Pelagibaculum spongiae: one gene and its partner. Each later gene encodes a partner of the first gene's protein in a complex. Links are inferred from orthologs where the notes say so. Each region holds a gene or a part of one and is shown on either strand. Other genes may lie near its edges.

Region 1 (11,075 bases):
TTGTCAGAATCAGCCTTGGCATTATTCGCTGCCAGCAGTGAACTTTTAGCGTCGGAGCAGTTAACTATTGAGCGGTTAAGACTCAATCAGCGAAGAAGTGTCGAAATAGTTTTAAAGAACGGTTTGTTGCTTAAAGCGGGTGATATGGCTTTAGCAGAAAATCGATTACGGCGGATGATCGGTGTCTATAAAAAGCACTTAAGTCCGGTTTTGAATGATATTGACTATGTCGATTTACGCCATACGCACGGTTTTGCTGTAGGATGGCGCGAATCGGTAAAAGCTCGGAAAGGAAAGAATGCCTGAGTTATGGAGCGGGGATAAATCTCAATGACGAGAAATCCAGAGAAGAACCTGATTGTCGGCCTCGATATTGGCACTTCGAAAGTAGTGTGTATTGTGGGTGAGATAGCGGTTGATGGTCGACTAAATATCGTCGGTATCGGCTCTCAGTCCTCGCGTGGCTTGAAGAAAGGTGTTGTGGTTAACATCGAATCGACAGTTGATGCGATCCAGCGGGCGGTTGAAGAAGCAGAATTGATGGCAGGTTGCCGTGTTCATTCTGTTTATGCCGGTATTGCTGGAAGTCATATTCGTAGTTTGAACTCCCATGGAATTGTTGCGATTCGCGACCAAGAAGTGGTTGAAGCCGATGTTGATCGTGTTATTGATGCTGCTAGAGCAGTAGCAATTCCTGCCGATCAGAAAATTCTGCATATTTTACCGCAAGAATTTGTAATAGATACTCAAGATGGTATTCGTGAGCCGGTGGGCATGTCGGGCGTACGTCTGGAAGCTAAAGTCCATATGGTAACGGGAGCAGTCAGCGCTGCGCAGAACATCATTAAATGTGTTCGCCGCTGTGGCCTTGAAGTTGAAGATATTATTCTTGAGCAATTGGCATCTAGTTATTCTGTTTTAACAGATGACGAGAAAGAGCTCGGTGTGTGCTTGGTAGATATCGGTGGCGGAACAACCGATATGGCAATTTATACTGATGGTGCAATTCGCCATACAGCAGTCATTCCAATTGCCGGTGATCAAGTCACTAATGACATTGCGGTCGCACTAAGAACACCGACCCAACATGCCGAAGACATTAAAATCCGTTTTGGTAGTGCATTAACCTCACTGGCCAGTATGGATGATCGAGTAGAAGTACCAAGTGTTGGAGATCGACCTCCAAGGCAGATGTCTCGCCAAACTTTAGCTGAAGTGATTGAACCAAGGTATGAAGAATTATTCACTTTGGTTCAGGCTGAGCTTCGTCGAAGTGGTTTTGAAGATATTATTGCTGCCGGCATTGTATTAACCGGTGGTACTTCGAAAATGGAAGGCGCAATTGACCTGGCTGAAGAAGTATTTCATATGCCGGTTCGATTGGGTGTTCCGCAAGGGATTAGTGGTCTTTCAGATGTTGCATGCAACCCAATCCACGCCACAGGTGTTGGATTGTTATGCTATGGTCGCCAGCAGCAACATACCTCTAGAAAATCCAGGCTACCTGTAGAGAAAGGTGATGGTTTGTTTAGTAAGGTCAAAAATTGGTTTCAGGGGAATTTCTAAATTGTTCTGGAAAAAAAGTATTGAAAAAAGGGAAGCGCACGCGCGACGGGTAAACCGGGAAACTGGAGGAGTTTCTGTATGTTTGAATTAATGGATACGTATCCTGATAGTGCAGTAATCAAAGTTGTTGGTGTCGGTGGCGGTGGCGGTAATGCTATTGATCACATGATGAGTACTGCCATCGAAGGTGTTGAATTTGTTGTTGCGAATACGGATGTTCAGGCGCTGAAGAAAAGCCCTGCGCAATCAACGATTCAATTGGGTCAGGAAATTACTAAAGGCTTGGGTGCTGGTGCCAATCCAAACGTGGGTCGTGAGGCTGCATTGGAAGATCGCGAAAGAATTCGTGAGATGCTAGATGGTGCCGATATGGTCTTTATTACTGCAGGTATGGGTGGCGGAACCGGAACAGGTGCTGCGCCAGTATTTGCAGAGATTGCTAATGAGCTAGGTATTTTGACAGTAGCGGTAGTCACAAAGCCGTTCCCGTTTGAAGGCCGTCGCCGCATGGATATTGCACTTCAAGGTATTGAAGAGTTAAGTAAACATGTTGACTCGCTGATTACGATTCCAAACGAAAAGCTATTAAGTGTTTTAGGTAAAGGCACCACTTTACTCGATGCATTTAAAGCCGCTAACAGCGTATTGCAAGGTGCCGTTCAAGGTATTGCGGAGCTGATTACTCGACCTGGTTTAATTAACGTCGACTTTGCTGACGTGCGAACTGTAATGTCTGAAATGGGCATGGCAATGATGGGTACCGGTATCGCCAGTGGCGAAGGCCGTGCTCAAGAAGCCGCGCGCATGGCAATTTCCAGCCCGTTATTGGAAGACGTTAACTTATATGGTGCTCACGGTATTCTGGTCAACATCACATCCGGTATGGATATGGCAATTGACGAGTTTGAAGAAGTGGGTAACACGGTTAAGGAGTTCGCATCTGATGATGCAACGGTTGTTGTCGGTACCGTAATTGACCCAGAGATGCAGGATGAAATGCGGGTAACCGTGGTTGCAACTGGTCTGGGTGAAGTACAAAAGAAAGAGTCTGTGAAGTTGGTGGCAGAAACCAAAAAATCAGATGGTACATTAGACATCGATAAGTTGGATCGTCCAGCTGTATTGCGCAAGCAGGAAGCTCAAAAGGCAGCTAACCCAGCTGGCTCAGATATGGAGTATCTTGATATTCCAGCATTTTTGAGAAAGCAGGCTGATTAGGTTATTTGATGTTCAAGCACGTTTGAAATGAGCGCTAGGCTAAATGCTAACTTGATGCACTTTTTTTATGTTAGTATTTGCCATCATTTTGGATCTGCTTGAGCGATAGCCGCAGAGCTCCAGTTTTATTAACGATTTATGCCGCTTTGGTGCCAGTAGAAATGATCAGGCAGAGAACTTTAAAGAACAAGATTCGAGCAACAGGTGTTGGGTTGCACACAGGTGAAAAGGTCTATTTGACATTGAAACCTGCTCCGGTGAATACAGGTATTGTATTCCGTCGTGTCGACTTAAACCCGGTTGTCGAAATCCCTGCCAGCTTTGATAACGTTGGCGATACAACGCTGTCTACCACGTTGGTAAACGGTGATGTGCGCGTTTCTACAGTTGAGCATTTGCTGTCTGCGATGGCAGGATTAGGAATCGATAACGCCTATGTTGAAGTAACGGCTTCTGAAGTGCCGATTATGGATGGTAGTGCGGGTCCTTTTGTATTCCTGATTCAATCTGCAGGTGTTACTGAGCAATCAGCGCCAAAAGAATTTATTCGCATAAAGCGTAAAATTGTTGTTGAAGATGGCGATAAACGTGCTGTTTTTGAACCGTTTGATGGCTTCAAAGTATCTTTCACTATTGATTTTAATCACCCGGTATTCCGTGGCCGTAGTCAGCATGCGATGCTAGACCTCTCTAGTACTTCTTTTGTTAAAGAGATCAGTCGTGCGCGTACTTTCGGCTTTATGCGTGATATCGAATTCCTCCGTGAGCGAAATCTGGCTTTAGGTGGCAGTGTTAATAATGCGATCGTAATGGATGATTACCGAATTCTAAATGATGACGGTCTTCGCTATGACGATGAATTTGTAAAACACAAGATATTAGACGCTATCGGTGATCTTTACTTGCTAGGCAAAGGTTTAATTGGTGCATTTATTGGTCATAAATCTGGTCATGGTTTGAATAATCAGTTGTTACGTGAACTGGTTAAAAACCCTGATGCTTGGGAAGTTGTGACATTTGAAGCGGAAGACGTCCCCGTTTCTTATATGACACCGGTTACTGCCGATTAATTAGTTATCAAATCCGGCGCTGACGGCGAGGTTTTTCAAAGCTGCGCTCAATTCCGGATCTGAAATATCTTGCGCAGCATTAGTGAGTGCTTCTTTTGCTGTGCGAGACTTTCGTGCTTCTCGTTTACCCTTTAAGCCACCTGACATTTTCGGCTTGTGAACGGTTGGTCGGATAATCACTTCAAGTGCGGAAATACTCCTCAAGCCCACTTCTTGTTGGCAGCGAGCCAAGATTTCCGGTGTTAAAAACTTGAGTCTGGTCGCCCAAGCGGAATGTGTTACCTGAAGCACCAACTTTCCTACACTATAGTTAGCTACAGTAACCTGAGGTGCAAGGATAGGGGGAAGTAGCAGTTTGAATCTTAGATCCAGACGCTGAAGCTTTTCGGCACGACTAATAAGGTTGTTGAGCTTACTTTCTGTAAGCAGCTGTTTAATAGGTCGGGTATTGGAAGTTTGCATGGGTAATAAGTCTTCAGCACAGTTCGCAGAGTTTACTTTAATCAAGCGTAGTCTCAAAGGTGTTAGTAGTCGTTCGTTTAATCTACGTCCGCTTATCTTTGGGTTAATTTCGCTGGTTATCGTTCCTGCATTGGTTACATCTTCTTTCACTTGGTTTTTCACTGGTAAGCCTGCCAGAGAAGATCGTCAAAAAATTGTTCAACTGCAGCAGCAAACGCAGGATGATCAACTTCAATTGCAAGACCTACAACGTCAATATCAACAAGATTTGGATGCTTTAGCCATTCGCATGGGGCGCTTGCAGTCACATATGATGCGATTAAATGCATTAGGTGGTCGCTTGGTTGAAAATTCAGGTCTTGAAAAAGGTGAATTTGATTTTTTGTCTGAGCCAGGTCGTGGTGGCCCTGGAGATGTGCTTTATGCGGAAAATGGTATTGGTGAAAGCAAGCTTAAAGAGCGAGTGAACCGATTAACCGGTTTGATTGCAGATCGGGACATGCAGTTACAAGCCCTTTCAAAGTTGTATACCGGCAGTGAAATCTCTAAAGAATCCAATCTTTCTGGTAGGCCCATTTCTGGTGGGTGGTTGTCGTCTCCCTATGGTATGCGGACAGATCCGTTTAATGGCCGTCAAGTACTGCATAAGGGCATCGATTTTGCCGGAAAACTTGGCAGTGAAGTCACTGCAATTGCCGGAGGGGTCGTCACATGGGCAGACAAGCGGTATGGTTATGGGCAAATGGTTGAGGTAAGTCATGCTGATGGGCTGGTCACTCGATATGGGCATAATAGCCAGTTGGTTGTAAAACGGGGGGATTTGGTTGCAAAAGGACAGGTAATAGCCAAGATGGGATCGAGTGGTCGATCAACGGGACCTCATGTACACCTTGAAGTCTTGAAAAATGGTCGCCATGTTAATCCTTCACGATATTTACGATAGAAATCATCGTAAATTCGCTGTGTGGCCAGAATTTTTTGGATGATCTTGCCCACAGTCTATTTCACGGCGTTAGAATAAGACGCTAGAATGCCTTATCTCCTGCAAGAAAGGGCAGGCAACCAACGGATAGCTACTGCCACATGATCAGTAAAGTATTTACCAAGATTTTCGGAAGTCGCAATCAGCGGCTGGTTCGAGGCATGAACAAAACTGTTCAACAGATAAATGTACTTGAGCCCGACCTTCAAAAACTCACCGACGAACAATTAATTGCTAAAACAGCGGAATTCCGTGAGCGCATCGCCAATGGTGAAACATTGGATAAGTTGCTGCCTGAAGCATTTGCTGTTGCAAGAGAAGCATCGGTTCGAGTGATGGGTATGCGCCATTATGACGTTCAGATGATTGGTGGCTTGGTGCTACACCAGGGCAAGATCTCTGAAATGGCCACAGGCGAAGGTAAAACCCTGATGGCAACCCTACCTATCTACCTAAATGCATTAACCAGCAAAGGTGTTCACGTTATTACCGTGAACGACTACCTTGCAAAGCGTGATGCCGAGTGGATGCGTCCATTATATGAATTCCTTGGTCTATCTGTTGGGGTAAACCTTTCAGGTATGCAGCCTCCGGAAAAGCAGCAGGCTTATGCTTGTGATATTACCTACGGCACAAATAATGAATATGGTTTCGATTATCTTCGAGACAATATGGCATTTCGCGCCGAAGACAAGGTTCAGCGACCGCTGAATTTCGCAATTGTCGATGAAGTGGATTCGATCCTGATCGACGAAGCTAGAACGCCGTTGATTATTTCTGGTCCAGCTGAAGACAGCTCTGAGTTGTACAATAAGATGAATGTTCTGGCACCTCAGCTAGAACGTCAGCAAGAAGAAGAAGGTCCCGGTGACTTTTCGGTAGATGAAAAGAGCAAGCAAATTTTCCTGACTGACCAGGGTCATGAGAAAATTGAAGAATTGTTAGTTGATGCTGGCATGATGGATGAGGGGGACACTTTATACGGTGCTTCCGGTGTTAGCTTACTGCATCATATTAATGCGGCGTTACGTGCGCATAATTTGTTCCAGAAAGATGTCGATTATATTGTTCGTAATGATCAAGTTATTATCGTTGATGAGCATACAGGTCGAACCATGGAAGGCCGTCGCTGGTCAGATGGCTTGCACCAAGCTATCGAAGCTAGAGAAGGTGTATCGGTTCAAAATGAGAACCAAACGCTTGCGTCTATCACCTTTCAGAATTATTTCCGTATTTACCAAAAACTGGGTGGCATGACCGGTACTGCTGATACTGAAGCTTTTGAATTCCAGCAAATTTACAGCTTGGAAGTGGTGGTTACTCCAACTAACCGACCTATGCAGCGTAAAGATCATGGCGACTTGGTTTATCTGAATCAGACCGATAAATTCAATGCAATTGTTGAAGCTATTAAAGAATGTGCTGAGAAGAAACAACCGGTTTTGGTTGGTACGGTATCAATTGAAATTTCAGAATTTTTATCGGACATGCTTAAAAAAGCAGGTATCGAGCATAATGTTCTGAATGCTAAATTTCATGCTAAAGAAGCCGAAATTGTTGAGACTGCCGGTTTACCAGGTCAGGTAACGATTGCAACCAACATGGCTGGTCGTGGTACCGATATTATGTTGGGTGGTAATTTAAATGCAGAGTTAGATCTGCTGGAAAATCCAACTCAAGAAGAAATTGATGCAGTTAAGGCTGATTGGAAAAAGCGCCATGAAGCAGTATTGACTGCTGGCGGTCTGCATATTTTGGGTACTGAACGCCATGAATCTCGACGTATCGATAATCAGTTGCGTGGTCGTGCTGGTCGTCAGGGTGACGCAGGTTCCAGTCGTTTCTATCTGTCATTAGAAGATGATTTAATGCGAATTTTCGCTTCTGATCGAGTTTCTGGAATGATGCAGAAGCTGGGTATGGAAGAAGGTGAAGCGATTGAACACCGTTGGGTGAGTCGAGCGATTGAAAATGCTCAGCGTAAAGTTGAAGGTCGTAACTTTGATGTCCGTAAGCAATTGCTGGAATATGATGATGTTGCTAACGATCAACGCCGAGTAGTCTACCAGCAGCGTAATGAGTTGCTAGAATCTGAAGAAATTATTGAAACCGTTAATACAGTTCGTGAAGATGTACTGGATACTGTGTTTGGTTCGTATGTTCCACTGCAAAGTTTGGAAGAGCAGTGGGATGTTAAAGGATTAGAGCAAGCGATTGCTCAGCAGTTTGCAACTGAATTCCCATTACAGCAGTGGCTGGATGAGGATGATAAGCTGGACTCTGAGAAGCTGCGCGACAAGATTCACAATGAGCTGGTTACTATTTATCAAACCAAGGTTGAGCAGGCTGGATCGGATATTTTCCGCCAGGTTGAAAAGAGCCTGATGCTGCAAACGCTAGATCGGTTGTGGAAAGAGCATTTGGCTGCAATGGATCATTTGCGTATGGGTATCCACTTCCGTGGTTATGCGCAGAAGAACCCTAAGCAAGAATATAAAAAAGAAGCCTTTGAATTATTCAGCAATTTACTAGATGAGTTGAAAGCTGAAGTCATTAAGTTGTTGAGCTTTATTCAAGTGCAAAGCCAAGATGAAGCTGAGGAGCTGGAAGAAGAGCGCCGTCGTCGTGCAGCCGAACTAGAGCAGTTAGAGTATGCGCGCGAAGAGATGAATCAACAGGCAGAAACAAGCCAAGCAACCGGTACCGATGGTGCTAATGTACCTTTCCGACGTAGTGATAAGGTAGGCAGAAATGAGCCCTGCCCTTGTGGTTCGGGTAAAAAGTACAAACAATGCCACGGCAAGCTTGCTTAAAAGTTAAAAAAACTCGATAAACAAATGGCTCCGAAATGGAGCCATTTTTTTAAATTTGGCGGAGAAAAATAATGGCTGTGGGTACAGGTGAATTTCCAGAAATGAACCCGGTAAAAGGTTTTGCTCTAGGTACTACCAAAGCAGGTGTTCGCTATCCGGATCGTAAAGACCTGGTAATTATGTCGCTAGTGCAAGGTTCAGAAACTGCCGCTACTTTTACTAAAAACCGTTTTTGTGCCGCACCAGTTACTTTGGCCAAGCAGCATATGCAATTGCAATCTAGTCGGTACTGGTTAGTCAATACAGGTAATGCGAATGCAGGTACCGGTCAGCAAGGTATGCAGGATGCGCTTGACTGTTGTGCTGCGCTAGCTAAAAAAACCGACCAACCGATTGAGGCTGTACTGCCATTTTCTACTGGTGTGATTGGTGAAAAGCTATCTACAGATAAGGTAATTGCTGGCTTGGATGCTGCGTTGTCGGATTTAAATGAATCTGGTTGGCTGTCTGCTGCCCAGGGCATTATGACCACAGATACTCGACCTAAAGGCGCTTCAATTAAAACCGAAATAGCAGGTAAATCGGTCACGCTAACAGGTATGTCGAAAGGGGCGGGAATGATTTGTCCTAACATGGCAACCATGCTTGGTTTTGCTGCGACAGACGTAAAAATGCCCGCGGATTTATTGCAACAAGCGCTAGCTGAAGCAGTAAATCAGTCGTTTAATTCGATTACTGTTGATGGCGATACTTCTACTAACGATGCTTGCATGTTAGCGGCTACGGGGCAGGGTGAGTTGGAGATTACTTCAGCGGATCAAGCTGAGTACCCGATATTCTGTAATCTATTAAATCAGCTAATGCTTGAGCTAGCACAAGCGATTGTTTGTGATGGCGAGGGCGCGACCAAACTGATCGAATTTAAAGTAATTAATGGTGCGTCGGTCGAAGATTGTCGCGAGGTTGGTTATACCTTGGCACATTCTCCTTTGGTAAAAACTGCATTTTTTGCTTGCGACCCTAACTGGGGCAGAATGGTGGCGGCAATTGGTCGAGCAAAAATCGATCAGTTGGATATTGATGCTATTTCGTTGAAATTAGGGGGTGTGGCATTAATCACCCAAGGTCAGCCAGATCCGACTTACACCGAACAGGCAGGGCAACAGGTGATGGATCAGCAGTCGATTTGTGTCACTGTCGATCTAGCTGCGGGTAATTCGCAAGCCAGCATCTGGACTACCGACCTTTCCCATGAATATGTAACGATCAACGCGGATTATCGTAGCTAATGTTGCAAGTAGTCGCAGGAATTATTCGTCGCGCGGGTAAAGTTTGTATTTGCCGGCGACCGTCGGATAAGCATGAAGGTGATAAATGGGAATTCCCTGGTGGAAAAATTGAGCCAGGTGAAACCCATCAAGAGGCGCTTTATCGCGAACTAGATGAAGAGGTTGGTATTCAGATAGGTCAGGCAGAACCATTGTGTCGATTAGTTTATCGCTACCCAGAAAAAACAGTCTGTTTGAATTTTATGGTAATCGATCATTTTTCAAATGAGCCGTGGGGTAAAGAGGGGCAACCGCTTCAATGGGTCGATCAGAATGACTTGGCAAGTTTTACTTTTCCGAAAGCCAATTTCCCGGTAATTAAAGTATTGTCATTGCCGCAACAGTGTCGAGTTGTTTCTGCCGAACAAATAACCGAAAACATATTGAGTGGGTCGGCGCAAAATGCGGATTTATTGTGTTTGCAACGAGGCCGTCAAACAATAGTCGAGTACGCTGAAACAGCTGCAAATTTGCTTTCTAATTTGCCCTGTGCAGATCATTTATTAGTTGATGACTTTGCTTTGGCACAGCAATTAGCGTGTGGTTATTTTGGCGGAATTTCTGATTCAATGCATGATGGCAAGAAAATACTATTGGCTCAGATTTGTAGTAATGCTAGTCAAATTGAGAAGGCGATTAATGCCAAAGCTGATGTGTTGTTGCTTGATAAAATCACAGATTCTTCTGAATCGATTTCACAATTAATGGATTTCTGCTCGTTACCCGTTTATCTGCAAGCGGCAAATATTGTGCAAGCCAAACGCTTGGGTGCCAAGGGCGTTATTTTAAGAGAACAAATGAATGACTGATCAAACTTCGAAAAGCGAACAGCGAATTCACCGCTGCCCGCAATGTAAAAAATCAATGATATGGAGTACCGATAATCCATGGCGCCCATTTTGTTGTGAGCGTTGTCGGCAAATTGATTTTGGTGATTGGGCAGATGAAAAACACCGGATTGCCGGTGATCCAGTGCCTAATAACAGCCAAGATCTAGAGGATGACTATCTTTAATAGCAATGCCTTGCTGAGAAAATAATTGCAAGGTAAAGCACTGGCCGCTGCCGCTGATAATGGGGTAGCCAGTAAAACTTTTGGCGAGCTGGACTCTAACCAGTCGCCATTTTTCACTATTTTTAGGCTTAGGGGATTCAATTGCTCCTGAGCTAGCTTCTAACCTTTGATAAGGTGAAAAATCTCGCGCCAATTGCAGTAAAAGATCCAGTCCATGTTCGAGCAATTCAAATTGTTGGTGCCATCTTCCTAGGTCATGAGCACTTTCTTCGCTATATAGCCAGTGCTTCAATATCGGCATTTCAAAGTCACAAAACCCGCCGGGAAGCAAAGCTTTTCGAGTCATGGCTTTCCATAAGTGATCACTTTCCAGCGTACTATCAAACCTACCGGCTCGGCCGCATAAATCACGAGAAGTGTTTTGTAATTCACCGATTAAGTAATCTAGCCGACTTTGGTCAACCGCCGGATTAGTTTGTAATGGTTTGAGTTTGAGCTCGAGTTGATCAAGGCTGCGAGAAAGCTCAACTTTGGGATCGACACGCATACACAAGGTAGACACCTCGACTAATGAGCGAGCTGCGGCAAGTTGTTGTCCATTGCTGTTGTAGCATTTGAAATG
Region 2 (8,808 bases), on another replicon or contig:
TAACCTGGATTGACTTGTGGCTAACCAACTGACGTGCTTCAGCACGAGTTGAACCAAAGCCCATGCGGTAAACCACATTGTCCAGTCGACGCTCTAATTGAACCAGCAGGTTTGCACCCGTATTGCCTTTAAGGCGTGCTGCTTCTTTGTAGTACCTACGGAATTGCTTCTCTAGTACACCATAGATGCGACGAACTTTCTGCTTTTCACGCAACTGAACACCGTAGTCAGAAAGACGACTACGACGCTGGGCGTGAACACCAGGGATGTTCTCCAGCTTACATTTGCTGTCTAACGCGCGTACACCACTTTTTAAGAAAAGATCAGTGCCTTCGCGACGTGCCAGCTTACATTTAGGTCCTAAATACCTTGCCATTCTAGTGTCTCTCCTGCTTACACACGGCGCTTCTTCGGAGGACGGCACCCATTGTGGGGAATGGGGGTGACGTCAGTAATGTTGGTGATTTTAAAACCAACATTGTTCAGGGCACGCACAGAAGATTCACGTCCAGGTCCTGGACCTTTTACGAATACTTCGAGGTTCTTCATCCCGAATTCTAGAGCCATGTTACCACAACGCTCAGCAGCTACCTGCGCGGCGAATGGTGTGCTCTTACGAGAACCACGGAAACCTGAGCCACCAGCGGTTGCCCAGCACAGGGCGTTGCCCTGTCGGTCGCTGATGGTGATGATCGTATTATTGAACGACGCATGCACATGCGCCACACCATCAACTACAGTCTTTTTCACGCGCTTGCGTGTAGACTTACCTGGCTTTGCCATATAGGTTATCCTGAATTACTTACGAATCGGCTTACGCGGACCCTTACGGGTGCGAGCGTTAGTTTTGGTACGCTGACCTCGAAGCGGAAGACCACGACGATGACGCAGACCGCGATAGCAGCCTAAATCCATCAGTCGTTTGATGTTCATGGATATTTCACGACGCAAGTCACCTTCAACAGTGAACTTGGCTACTTCACCACGAACCGTCTCCAATTGTTCTTCGGACAGGTCCTTGATTTTGGTTTCCGGTGCAATACCAGCTGCTTCCAAAATTTGGAAAGCACGGGTCCGACCTACACCATATACAGATGTTAAGCCAACCCAGGCATGCTTGTGTACCGGAATGTTAATGCCAGCAATACGGGCCATTCCAAAAACTCCTGGTTAGGAAAAAGCTCCACCCTCAAAAAGGGAGGGCGGAAGTATACTTGGATGATTTTTGCAAATCAAACAACGAAGGTAAATTAACCTTGACGTTGCTTGTGCCGAGGATCGGTTTTGCAGATAACGCGGATAGCGCCATTGCGTTTAACGATCTTGCAGTTCCGGCACATCTTTTTCACAGAAGCGCGAACTTTCATTTCTAAACCTCGAAGCAATATGCGATCAAATACCCTGGCGACCGTTTTTAAGGTTCGCCTTCTTTAGCAGTGAGTCATATTGCTTGGACATCAAATGCGCTTGTGCTTGAGACATAAAGTCCATCACAACCACAACGATAATCAGCAAAGATGTACCGCCAAAGTAGAAAGGAACCTGCCACCATAGAATCATGAATTCAGGTAACAGAGACACCAGAGTGATATACACTGCGCCCACTAGAGTCAAACGACCCATAATGGAATCAACATAACGGGCTGTCTGCTCGCCCGGACGGATGCCAGGAATAAATGCGCCAGACCGTTTCAGGTTATCCGCAATATCCCTTGGCTGGAATACCATCGCAGTGTAGAAAAAGCAGAAGAACACAATGGCAATTCCGTAGAGCAGGACATATAACGGCTGCCCAGGGGACAGACTTAATGCGATATCTTGCAACCAACCAAAGCCTTCTGTCTGACTGAACCATTGAGCAATTGTGCCCGGGAACAGAATGATACTGGAAGCAAAAATGGGTGGTATTACACCAGCCATGTTCACTTTCAGAGGCAGATGGCTCGATTGGGCAGCAAACACCTTACGGCCCTGCTGGCGACGTGCGTAATTAATTACGATACGCCGCTGCCCGCGCTCTACGAACACCACAAAAGCGGTTATTGCGATCCCGATCACACCCAGCAGTAAAACTACAAAGGTAGAGATCTCACCTTGACGCGCACTTTCAATAGTCTGACCAATAGCACTTGGCAAACCAGCGACGATACCCGCAAAGATGATCATTGAAATACCGTTGCCGATACCTCTTTCAGTTACCTGCTCACCAAGCCACATAAGGAACATGGTGCCGGTCACTAAAGTAATGATCGCAGTAAAATAGAAGCTGAAGCCCGGGTTCAAAACGAGACCCTGAGCAAAATTAGGCAGGTTCAACGCAATACCGGTCGCCTGGAAGCTAGCCAGTAACAATGTACCGTAGCGGGTATATTGATTAATTTTGCGTCGTCCGGATTCACCTTCTTTCTTCAGCTGCTCCATTTTTGGGTGCATGACCGTCATTAACTGCATAATAATCGATGCAGAAATGTACGGCATGATTCCCAGGGCAAACAGACTGGCGCGCGAAAGCGCGCCACCCGAGAACATGTTAAACAAACCAAGAATGCCGTTCTTCTGTTGCTCGAACAAATCAGCCAAAACTGATGAGTCCAGACCCGGAATAGGGATAAAGCTACCAATCCGGAAAACGATAATCGCTCCCAGAAGGAACATGACGCGACTGGCAAGCTCTGAGCTGCCAGACGCCATCGCACTCTCGATCTGTTTATTAGCCATTAGTCCTCGACCTTGCCGCCTGCTGCTTCAATTGCCTGACGTGCGCCTTTCGTTGCACGAATTCCTTTTACAATCACTGCTTTAGTCAACTCACCAGATAATACAATCTTGGCGAACTTGATGTTGCGAGTGATTAAATTGGCTTTCTTTAGCGTGTCTAGGTTTACTTCGTCGCCTTCGATCAGGTTCAGCTCGTGTAAACGAACCTCAGCACTAACCAAAGATTTGCGAGAAGTGAAACCAAACTTAGGCAGACGACGCTGCAAAGGCATCTGACCGCCTTCAAATCCAATTTTGGTAGAACCACCTGAGCGAGACTTCTGACCTTTGTGACCGCGGCCAGCAGTTTTGCCCAAGCCAGAACCAATACCGCGACCAGCGCGTTTAGCATTAGTTTTGGAGCCTTCAGCAGGCTTGAGAGTATTTAGACGCATCTTAAGCCTCCTCAACCTTCAACAGGTATTGAACCTTGTTGATCATTCCGCGATTTTCAGGCGTATCGATCACTTCAACACTGTGGTTGATGCGACGCAGGCCTAAACCACGGACACAGGCCTGGTGATTTTTAAGGCGACCGATGGTGCTTTTCACCAGGGTAACCTTCAGCTTGTTATCTGCCATTGCCTTACCCCAGGATCTCTTTCACAGTCAAACCGCGTTTCTCGGCTACGCTTTCAGGTGAAGCCATGTTGGCTAAACCCTTAACAGTAGCGCGAACCACGTTTGCTGGATTGGTAGAACCATAGCTCTTAGCCAGTACATTCTGAACGCCAACTACTTCCAATACTGCACGCATCGCACCACCAGCGATAATACCAGTACCTTCTGAAGCAGGCTTCATGAAGATCTTGGAACCACCGTGAGCGGATTTGATTTCGTGCTGCAGGGTAGTGCCCTTCAGTGAAACCTGTACCATATTGCGGCGTGCTGCTTCCAGAGATTTCTGAATAGCTGCAGGCACTTCACGTGCCTTACCGCGACCAAAGCCAACCTTGCCATTGCCATCGCCAATTACGGACAATGCGGTGAAACCGAAGATACGGCCACCTTTAACAACCTTGGCTACTCGGTTGATTTGAACCAGCTTCTCAACGAAGCCTTCAGTGTTCTTAGTTTCGTTCATTGCCATGCTAGGACCCCTTAGAACTGTAAGCCGGCTTCGCGCGCGGCGTCAGCCAGAGCCTTGACACGGCCATGATACATGAAACCGGAGCGGTCAAAGGCAACCTTTTCAACGCCAGCTTTGATAGCACGTTCAGCAACTAGCTTACCGATTACTGCTGCAGCATCGGAATTACCAGAGTACTTACCTGCTTCCAGGGCGTCTTTTTCTACGGTTGCTGCTGCAGCCAAAATTTGGTTGCCTTCAGCGTTGATCACCTGAGCGTAGATATGACGCGGGGTGCGATGAACGCACAACCGTGCCACGGCCAGCTCACTAATCTTTGCGCGAGTGCGACGAGCACGGCGCAAACGGGAAGTTTTCTTATCCATTTTGCGACCTTACTTCTTCTTCGCTTCTTTGCGAATGATGACCTCGTCGGAGTAACGCACACCTTTACCTTTGTAAGGCTCTGGCGGACGATAGCTACGGATTTCAGCCGCAACCTGACCAACGCGTTGTTTATCCACACCCTTAACCAGGACATCAGTCTGACCTGGAAGCTCGAAGGTAATACCTTCTGGTGCGGTGTATTCTACTGGGTGTGAAAAGCCCAATTGTAGAGTCAGTTTCTTGCCAGCTAACTGGGCACGATAACCAACACCAACTAATTGCAGCTTCTTTTCAAAGCCGTTGCTTACACCCTTAACCATGTTATTTACCAGCGCTCGAGTCGTACCGGCTTGCGCCTTGGCATTGATCGACTCTTCACGAGGTATAAACGTGACTACATTTTCTTCCTGACGTAATTCAACCAGGGCGTGAACATCGCGCTGTAAAGAACCCTTAGGGCCCTTAACGGAAACTTCTTGTCCGTTCAGTGTGATTTCAACGCCTGCAGGCAGAACTACCGGATTCTTGGCTACTCGGGACATTCCGGCTAACTCCTTAGGCGACGTAGCAGATTACTTCTCCACCTTGACCTGCTGCACGGGCCTTACGGTCCGACATCACGCCTTTGGAGGTAGAGATAATTGCAATGCCTAGGCCATTTTGGACCCGAGGCAACTCGCCTGCAGATTTGTAGATACGCAGTCCAGGACGGGAAGCCCGATCTAGACGCTCTATAACCCGCTTGCCATTGTAGTACTTCAATTCAACAGTCAGTTCTGGCTTGGTTTCGCTGTTTGCAGCGAAATCAACGATGAAACCTTCTGCCTTCAGTACTGCGGCAATTGCTACCTTCTCTTTAGAAGAAGGCATACTTACATTCGCGTGACCAGCTAACTGGCCGTTACGAATGCGGGTCAGCATATCCGCGATGGGATCTTGCATGCTCATTGGTTCATTTCCTCCCGGTTACCAGCTGGCCTTTTTAAGACCCGGTAACTGACCTAACATGGCCATTTCACGGATCTTGTTACGGCACAGGCCGAACTTGCGGTAAACCGCGTGCGGACGACCAGTAATGCTACAGCGGCGCTGTTGGCGTGAAGGGCTGGCGTCACGTGGCAGCTTCTGCAAAGCATTCACGGCGTCCATACGCTCTTCAAAACTAGTCTCTGGATTGTTAATAATGGCCTTGAGTGCAGCGCGCTTTTCAGCGTATTTGGCCACAGTCTTTGTACGCTTTGTTTCGCGTGCAATCATGCTTTTCTTTGCCATCTGCTACTCCTAGCCCTTAAGTGGGAAGTTGAACGCCTTGAGCAGCGCACGAGCTTCTTCATCATTATTCGCAGAGGTGGTGATGGTAATATCCATACCACGCAGAGTGTCTATTTTGTCATAGTCAATCTCTGGGAAAATGATTTGCTCACGCACACCCATGGAGTAGTTGCCACGACCATCAAACGATTTAGGATTGAGGCCACGGAAGTCACGAACACGTGGAATTGCGATAGTGATCAAACGGTCCAGGAATTCCCACATCTGATCGCGACGTAGAGTTACCTTACAGCCGATTGGCCAACCTTCACGAACTTTAAAACCAGCTACAGACCGGCGAGCGCGGGTCACAACTGGCTTTTGACCAGCAATAGCGGTCATATCGCGAACGGCATGTTCGAGAATCTTTTTATCGCCTAAGGCTTCACCAACACCCATGTTTAGGGTGATCTTGGTGATGCGAGGCGTTTGCATAACGCTCTTGTAACCAAATTGCTCTACGAGCTCACTGACTACGCGATCGCGGTATTCTTGTTGCAATCTTGCCATCATCATTACCTATCAGGCACCGACTGGTTCGCCGTTTGATTTAAACACACGAACCTTTTTGTCGTCTTCGATCTTGATACCAACGCGGTCTGCCTTACCTGTCGCTGCATTAAAAATTGCAACGTTAGAGATGTGCAGGGCGGCCTCTTTTTCAACAATGCCACCTGCCACACCCGCGTTCGGGTTAGGCTTGACATGCTTTTTGACCAGGTTAATGCCTTCAACTAAAACACGGTCTTCGCCCACTTTTTTAATAGTGCCACGCTTTCCGTTGTCTTTACCGTTGATGACGATTACCTCGTCGCCTTTCTGTAATTTACGCATGAACCTTCACCCGCTTAAAGCACTTCTGGTGCCAGTGAAACGATTTTCATGAATTGTTCTGTACGCAATTCACGAGTCACTGGGCCAAAAATACGAGTACCAATAGGCTGGTTCTGCTTATTCAGCAGTACCGCCGCGTTACCATCGAAGCGAATCACGGAACCGTCAGGACGACGAACACCCTTGCGAGTGCGCACAACTACTGCGTTATGCACGTCACCTTTCTTAACCTTACCGCGCGGGATCGCTTCCTTTACGCTGACTTTGATTACGTCTCCGACGCCGGCATAACGACGGTGAGAACCGCCTAATACCTTGATACACATAACTCGACGTGCACCACTGTTGTCTGCAACGTCAAGCACAGACTGCATCTGAATCATTTTGGGAAATCTCCGCTAGTACCCACGCAGAGGCTCGCCAACACGACGAGCCTCAAATGGCGCAGGATTGTAACACCAGTTCCGGCATCTCACCAGACCCGGTGCTGGTAACAAGAGTTATCGAGCTTGCTCGACAACCTCAACCAGTTCCCAGCTCTTTGTCTTAGACAAAGGACGGGATTCTTTCACTGTGACTAGATCGCCGATCTTACAAGTATTCTCGGGATCGTTCGCGTGCAGCTTGGTTGAGCGAGTTACGAACTTGCCGTAGATCGGGTGCTTCACCTTACGCTCGGTCATGACAACAACGGTTTTATCCATCTTGTCGCTGACAACGCGGCCAGTCACGTGACGAACCAATTTTGCTTGCTCAGTCATCACTCACCTGCCTTTTGCTTCAGCACGGTTTCGATCCGCGCAATATTTCTGCGCACACCTTTCAGAAGGTGGGACTTAGCCAGTTGGCCAGTCGCCTTCTGCATGCGCAGATTGAACTGCTCTTTCAGCAGCTCAAGACGCTCGGTCTTCAGCTCATCGGAGCTTTTCTGACGAAGTTCTTCTGCTTTCATCACATCACCGTCCGAGTCACGAAAATTGTTGAAATCGGCAGCTTGTTTGATGCTAGGCGGAACGCCTCGCGAGCTACTTCTTCCGACACACCTTCAATTTCGTAGAGCATACGGCCAGGCTGAATCTGGGCAACCCAGTATTCAACATTACCTTTACCTTTACCCTGACGAACTTCCAGCGGCTTTTCAGTAATTGGCTTATCAGGGAATACCCGAATCCACAATTGACCTTGACGCTTAACGTGACGAGTAATTACACGACGCGCGGCTTCAATCTGACGTGCAGTCATACGACCACGGCCAGTCGCCTTCAGACCGAACTCACCAAAACTAACACTGCCACCGGCAATTGCTGTTCCGCGGTTACGACCTTTATGCATCTTGCGGAATTTCATCCGTTTTGGTTGCAACATGCTTGGCTACCCCTTACTTACCGCCACCGGACTTCTTCCGGTTGCGTGCAGGCTTCTTCGGCTGTTGCTGCTTTTCTTCAGCTACAGGAAGTTGGCCACCCAATACTTCACCTTTGAAGATCCAAACCTTAATACCGATAATTCCGTATGTGGTCAGAGCTTCGTAAGTGCCATAGTCGATGTCAGCACGTAAGGTATGCAGAGGTACGCGACCTTCGCGATACCATTCGCTACGAGCAATCTCAGCTCCGCCCAAACGGCCAGATACTTCGATTTTGATACCCTTAGCGCCCAAACGCATGGCATTCTGAACCGCACGCTTCATAGCGCGACGGAACATTACACGGCGCTGCAACTGTTGACCTACACCTTCAGCAACCAACATTGCGTCGAGTTCCGGCTTGCGGATCTCTTCAATGCTCAGGTTGGCTGGGATGCCAGTCAGTGCAGTAACCTTTTTGCGCAGCTTCTCAACATCTTCACCTTTCTTACCGATAACAATACCGGGGCGAGCAGTGAAAATCGTGATACGCAGTGCGCGAGCTGGACGTTCGATCTGAATGCGACCAACAGAAGCATTTTTCAGCTCCTTAGTCAGGAATTCACGAATCTGGTGATCTTGCGCCAGAAAATTCGCGTAATCCTTGCTGTCAGCATACCAGCGAGCGGCCCAGTCCTTGACGATACCCAGGCGGATACCCGTCGGATGTACTTTTTGACCCATCTCGTTATCCCCTAGCTATCAGACACTGTCACAGTGATGTGACTGGAGCGCTTCAGGATGCGATTCGCACGGCCTTTGGCACGAGGACGAATACGCTTCAGCGTCGATCCTTCGTCAACAAAAATAGTGCTGACACGGAGTTCGTCAATGTCTACACCATCATTGTGCTCGGCGTTAGCAATCGCTGACTCTAGAGTCTTCTTAATCAATACAGCAGCCTTTTTGGTGCTGAATGTCAGAAGTTCCAAAGCGCGATCCACTGGTAAGCCGCGGACCTGGTCTGCAACGAGACGAACTTTTTGCGCAGAGATCTGCGCGCCTTTTAACTTGGCTACAGTTTCCATCGTCATCTCCGCCTTAT

What was found.
Region 2: the proteins of secA (region 1) and secY are in contact, whole or in part, in a crystal structure (PDB 3DIN), measured with the Thermotoga maritima proteins. The link is inferred for Pelagibaculum spongiae from one-to-one orthologs. Residues at the interface, in WP_004082002.1 of Thermotoga maritima: Glu261, Ala262, Arg263, Lys300, Ala301, Arg302, Thr303, Ile304, Ile305, Leu323, Tyr324, Asp325, Pro326, Val329, Ser330, Tyr333, Ile336, Lys340, Phe345, Val349, Glu363, Phe364, Tyr374, Ser375, Gly376, Gly377, Glu393, Ile395, Thr482, Ser483; in WP_004081795.1 of Thermotoga maritima: Glu108, Gly109, Glu110, Glu111, Ala236, Glu237, Arg238, Arg239, Ile240, Thr241, Ile242, Gln243, Tyr244, Ala245, Arg246, Arg247, Val248, Thr249, Gly250, Arg251, Arg252, Val253, Tyr254, Gly256, Ala257, Ser258, Thr259, Tyr260, Leu261, Pro262.

The regions. Positions count from the first base shown.
Region 1 is NZ_QDDL01000001.1:512,919-523,993, reverse strand. The notes cover bases 5,077-8,311. They hold secA (preprotein translocase subunit SecA), read left to right. Parts: upstream 5,077-5,399; coding sequence 5,400-8,111; downstream 8,112-8,311. Other genes in these bases: argJ (bifunctional glutamate N-acetyltransferase/amino-acid acetyltransferase ArgJ), read left to right, coding at 8,183-8,311; DC094_RS02235 (M23 family metallopeptidase), read left to right, coding at 5,077-5,259. In the rest of the region: DC094_RS02260 (cell division protein FtsQ/DivIB), read left to right, coding at 1-306; cell division protein FtsA, read left to right, coding at 331-1,566; cell division protein FtsZ, read left to right, coding at 1,645-2,784; lpxC (UDP-3-O-acyl-N-acetylglucosamine deacetylase), read left to right, coding at 2,946-3,854; DC094_RS02240 (DciA family protein), read right to left, coding at 3,855-4,316; more of DC094_RS02235, read left to right, coding at 4,315-5,076; more of argJ, read left to right, coding at 8,312-9,400; 8-oxo-dGTP diphosphatase MutT, read left to right, coding at 9,400-10,248; DC094_RS02215 (DNA gyrase inhibitor YacG), read left to right, coding at 10,241-10,453; cell division protein ZapD, read right to left, coding at 10,416-11,075. UniProt on the Escherichia coli protein: Required for protein export, interacts with the SecYEG preprotein conducting channel.
Region 2 is NZ_QDDL01000009.1:158,027-166,834, forward strand. What follows is about bases 556-3,503. They hold secY (preprotein translocase subunit SecY), read right to left. Parts: upstream 2,719-3,503; coding sequence 1,393-2,718; downstream 556-1,392. Other genes in these bases: rpsK (30S ribosomal protein S11), read right to left, coding at 556-783; rpsM (30S ribosomal protein S13), read right to left, coding at 799-1,155; rpmJ (50S ribosomal protein L36), read right to left, coding at 1,251-1,367; rplO (50S ribosomal protein L15), read right to left, coding at 2,718-3,152; rpmD (50S ribosomal protein L30), read right to left, coding at 3,154-3,339. Outside these bases: rpsD (30S ribosomal protein S4), read right to left, coding at 1-376; more of rpsK, read right to left, coding at 394-555; more of rpsE, read right to left, coding at 3,504-3,847; rplR (50S ribosomal protein L18), read right to left, coding at 3,859-4,212; rplF (50S ribosomal protein L6), read right to left, coding at 4,222-4,755; rpsH (30S ribosomal protein S8), read right to left, coding at 4,769-5,161; rpsN (30S ribosomal protein S14), read right to left, coding at 5,180-5,485; rplE (50S ribosomal protein L5), read right to left, coding at 5,495-6,034; rplX (50S ribosomal protein L24), read right to left, coding at 6,047-6,358; rplN (50S ribosomal protein L14), read right to left, coding at 6,373-6,741; rpsQ (30S ribosomal protein S17), read right to left, coding at 6,859-7,119; rpmC (50S ribosomal protein L29), read right to left, coding at 7,119-7,310; rplP (50S ribosomal protein L16), read right to left, coding at 7,310-7,723; rpsC (30S ribosomal protein S3), read right to left, coding at 7,737-8,447; rplV (50S ribosomal protein L22), read right to left, coding at 8,459-8,791; rpsS (30S ribosomal protein S19), read right to left, coding at 8,805-8,808. UniProt on the Escherichia coli protein: The central subunit of the protein translocation channel SecYEG. Consists of two halves formed by TMs 1-5 and 6-10.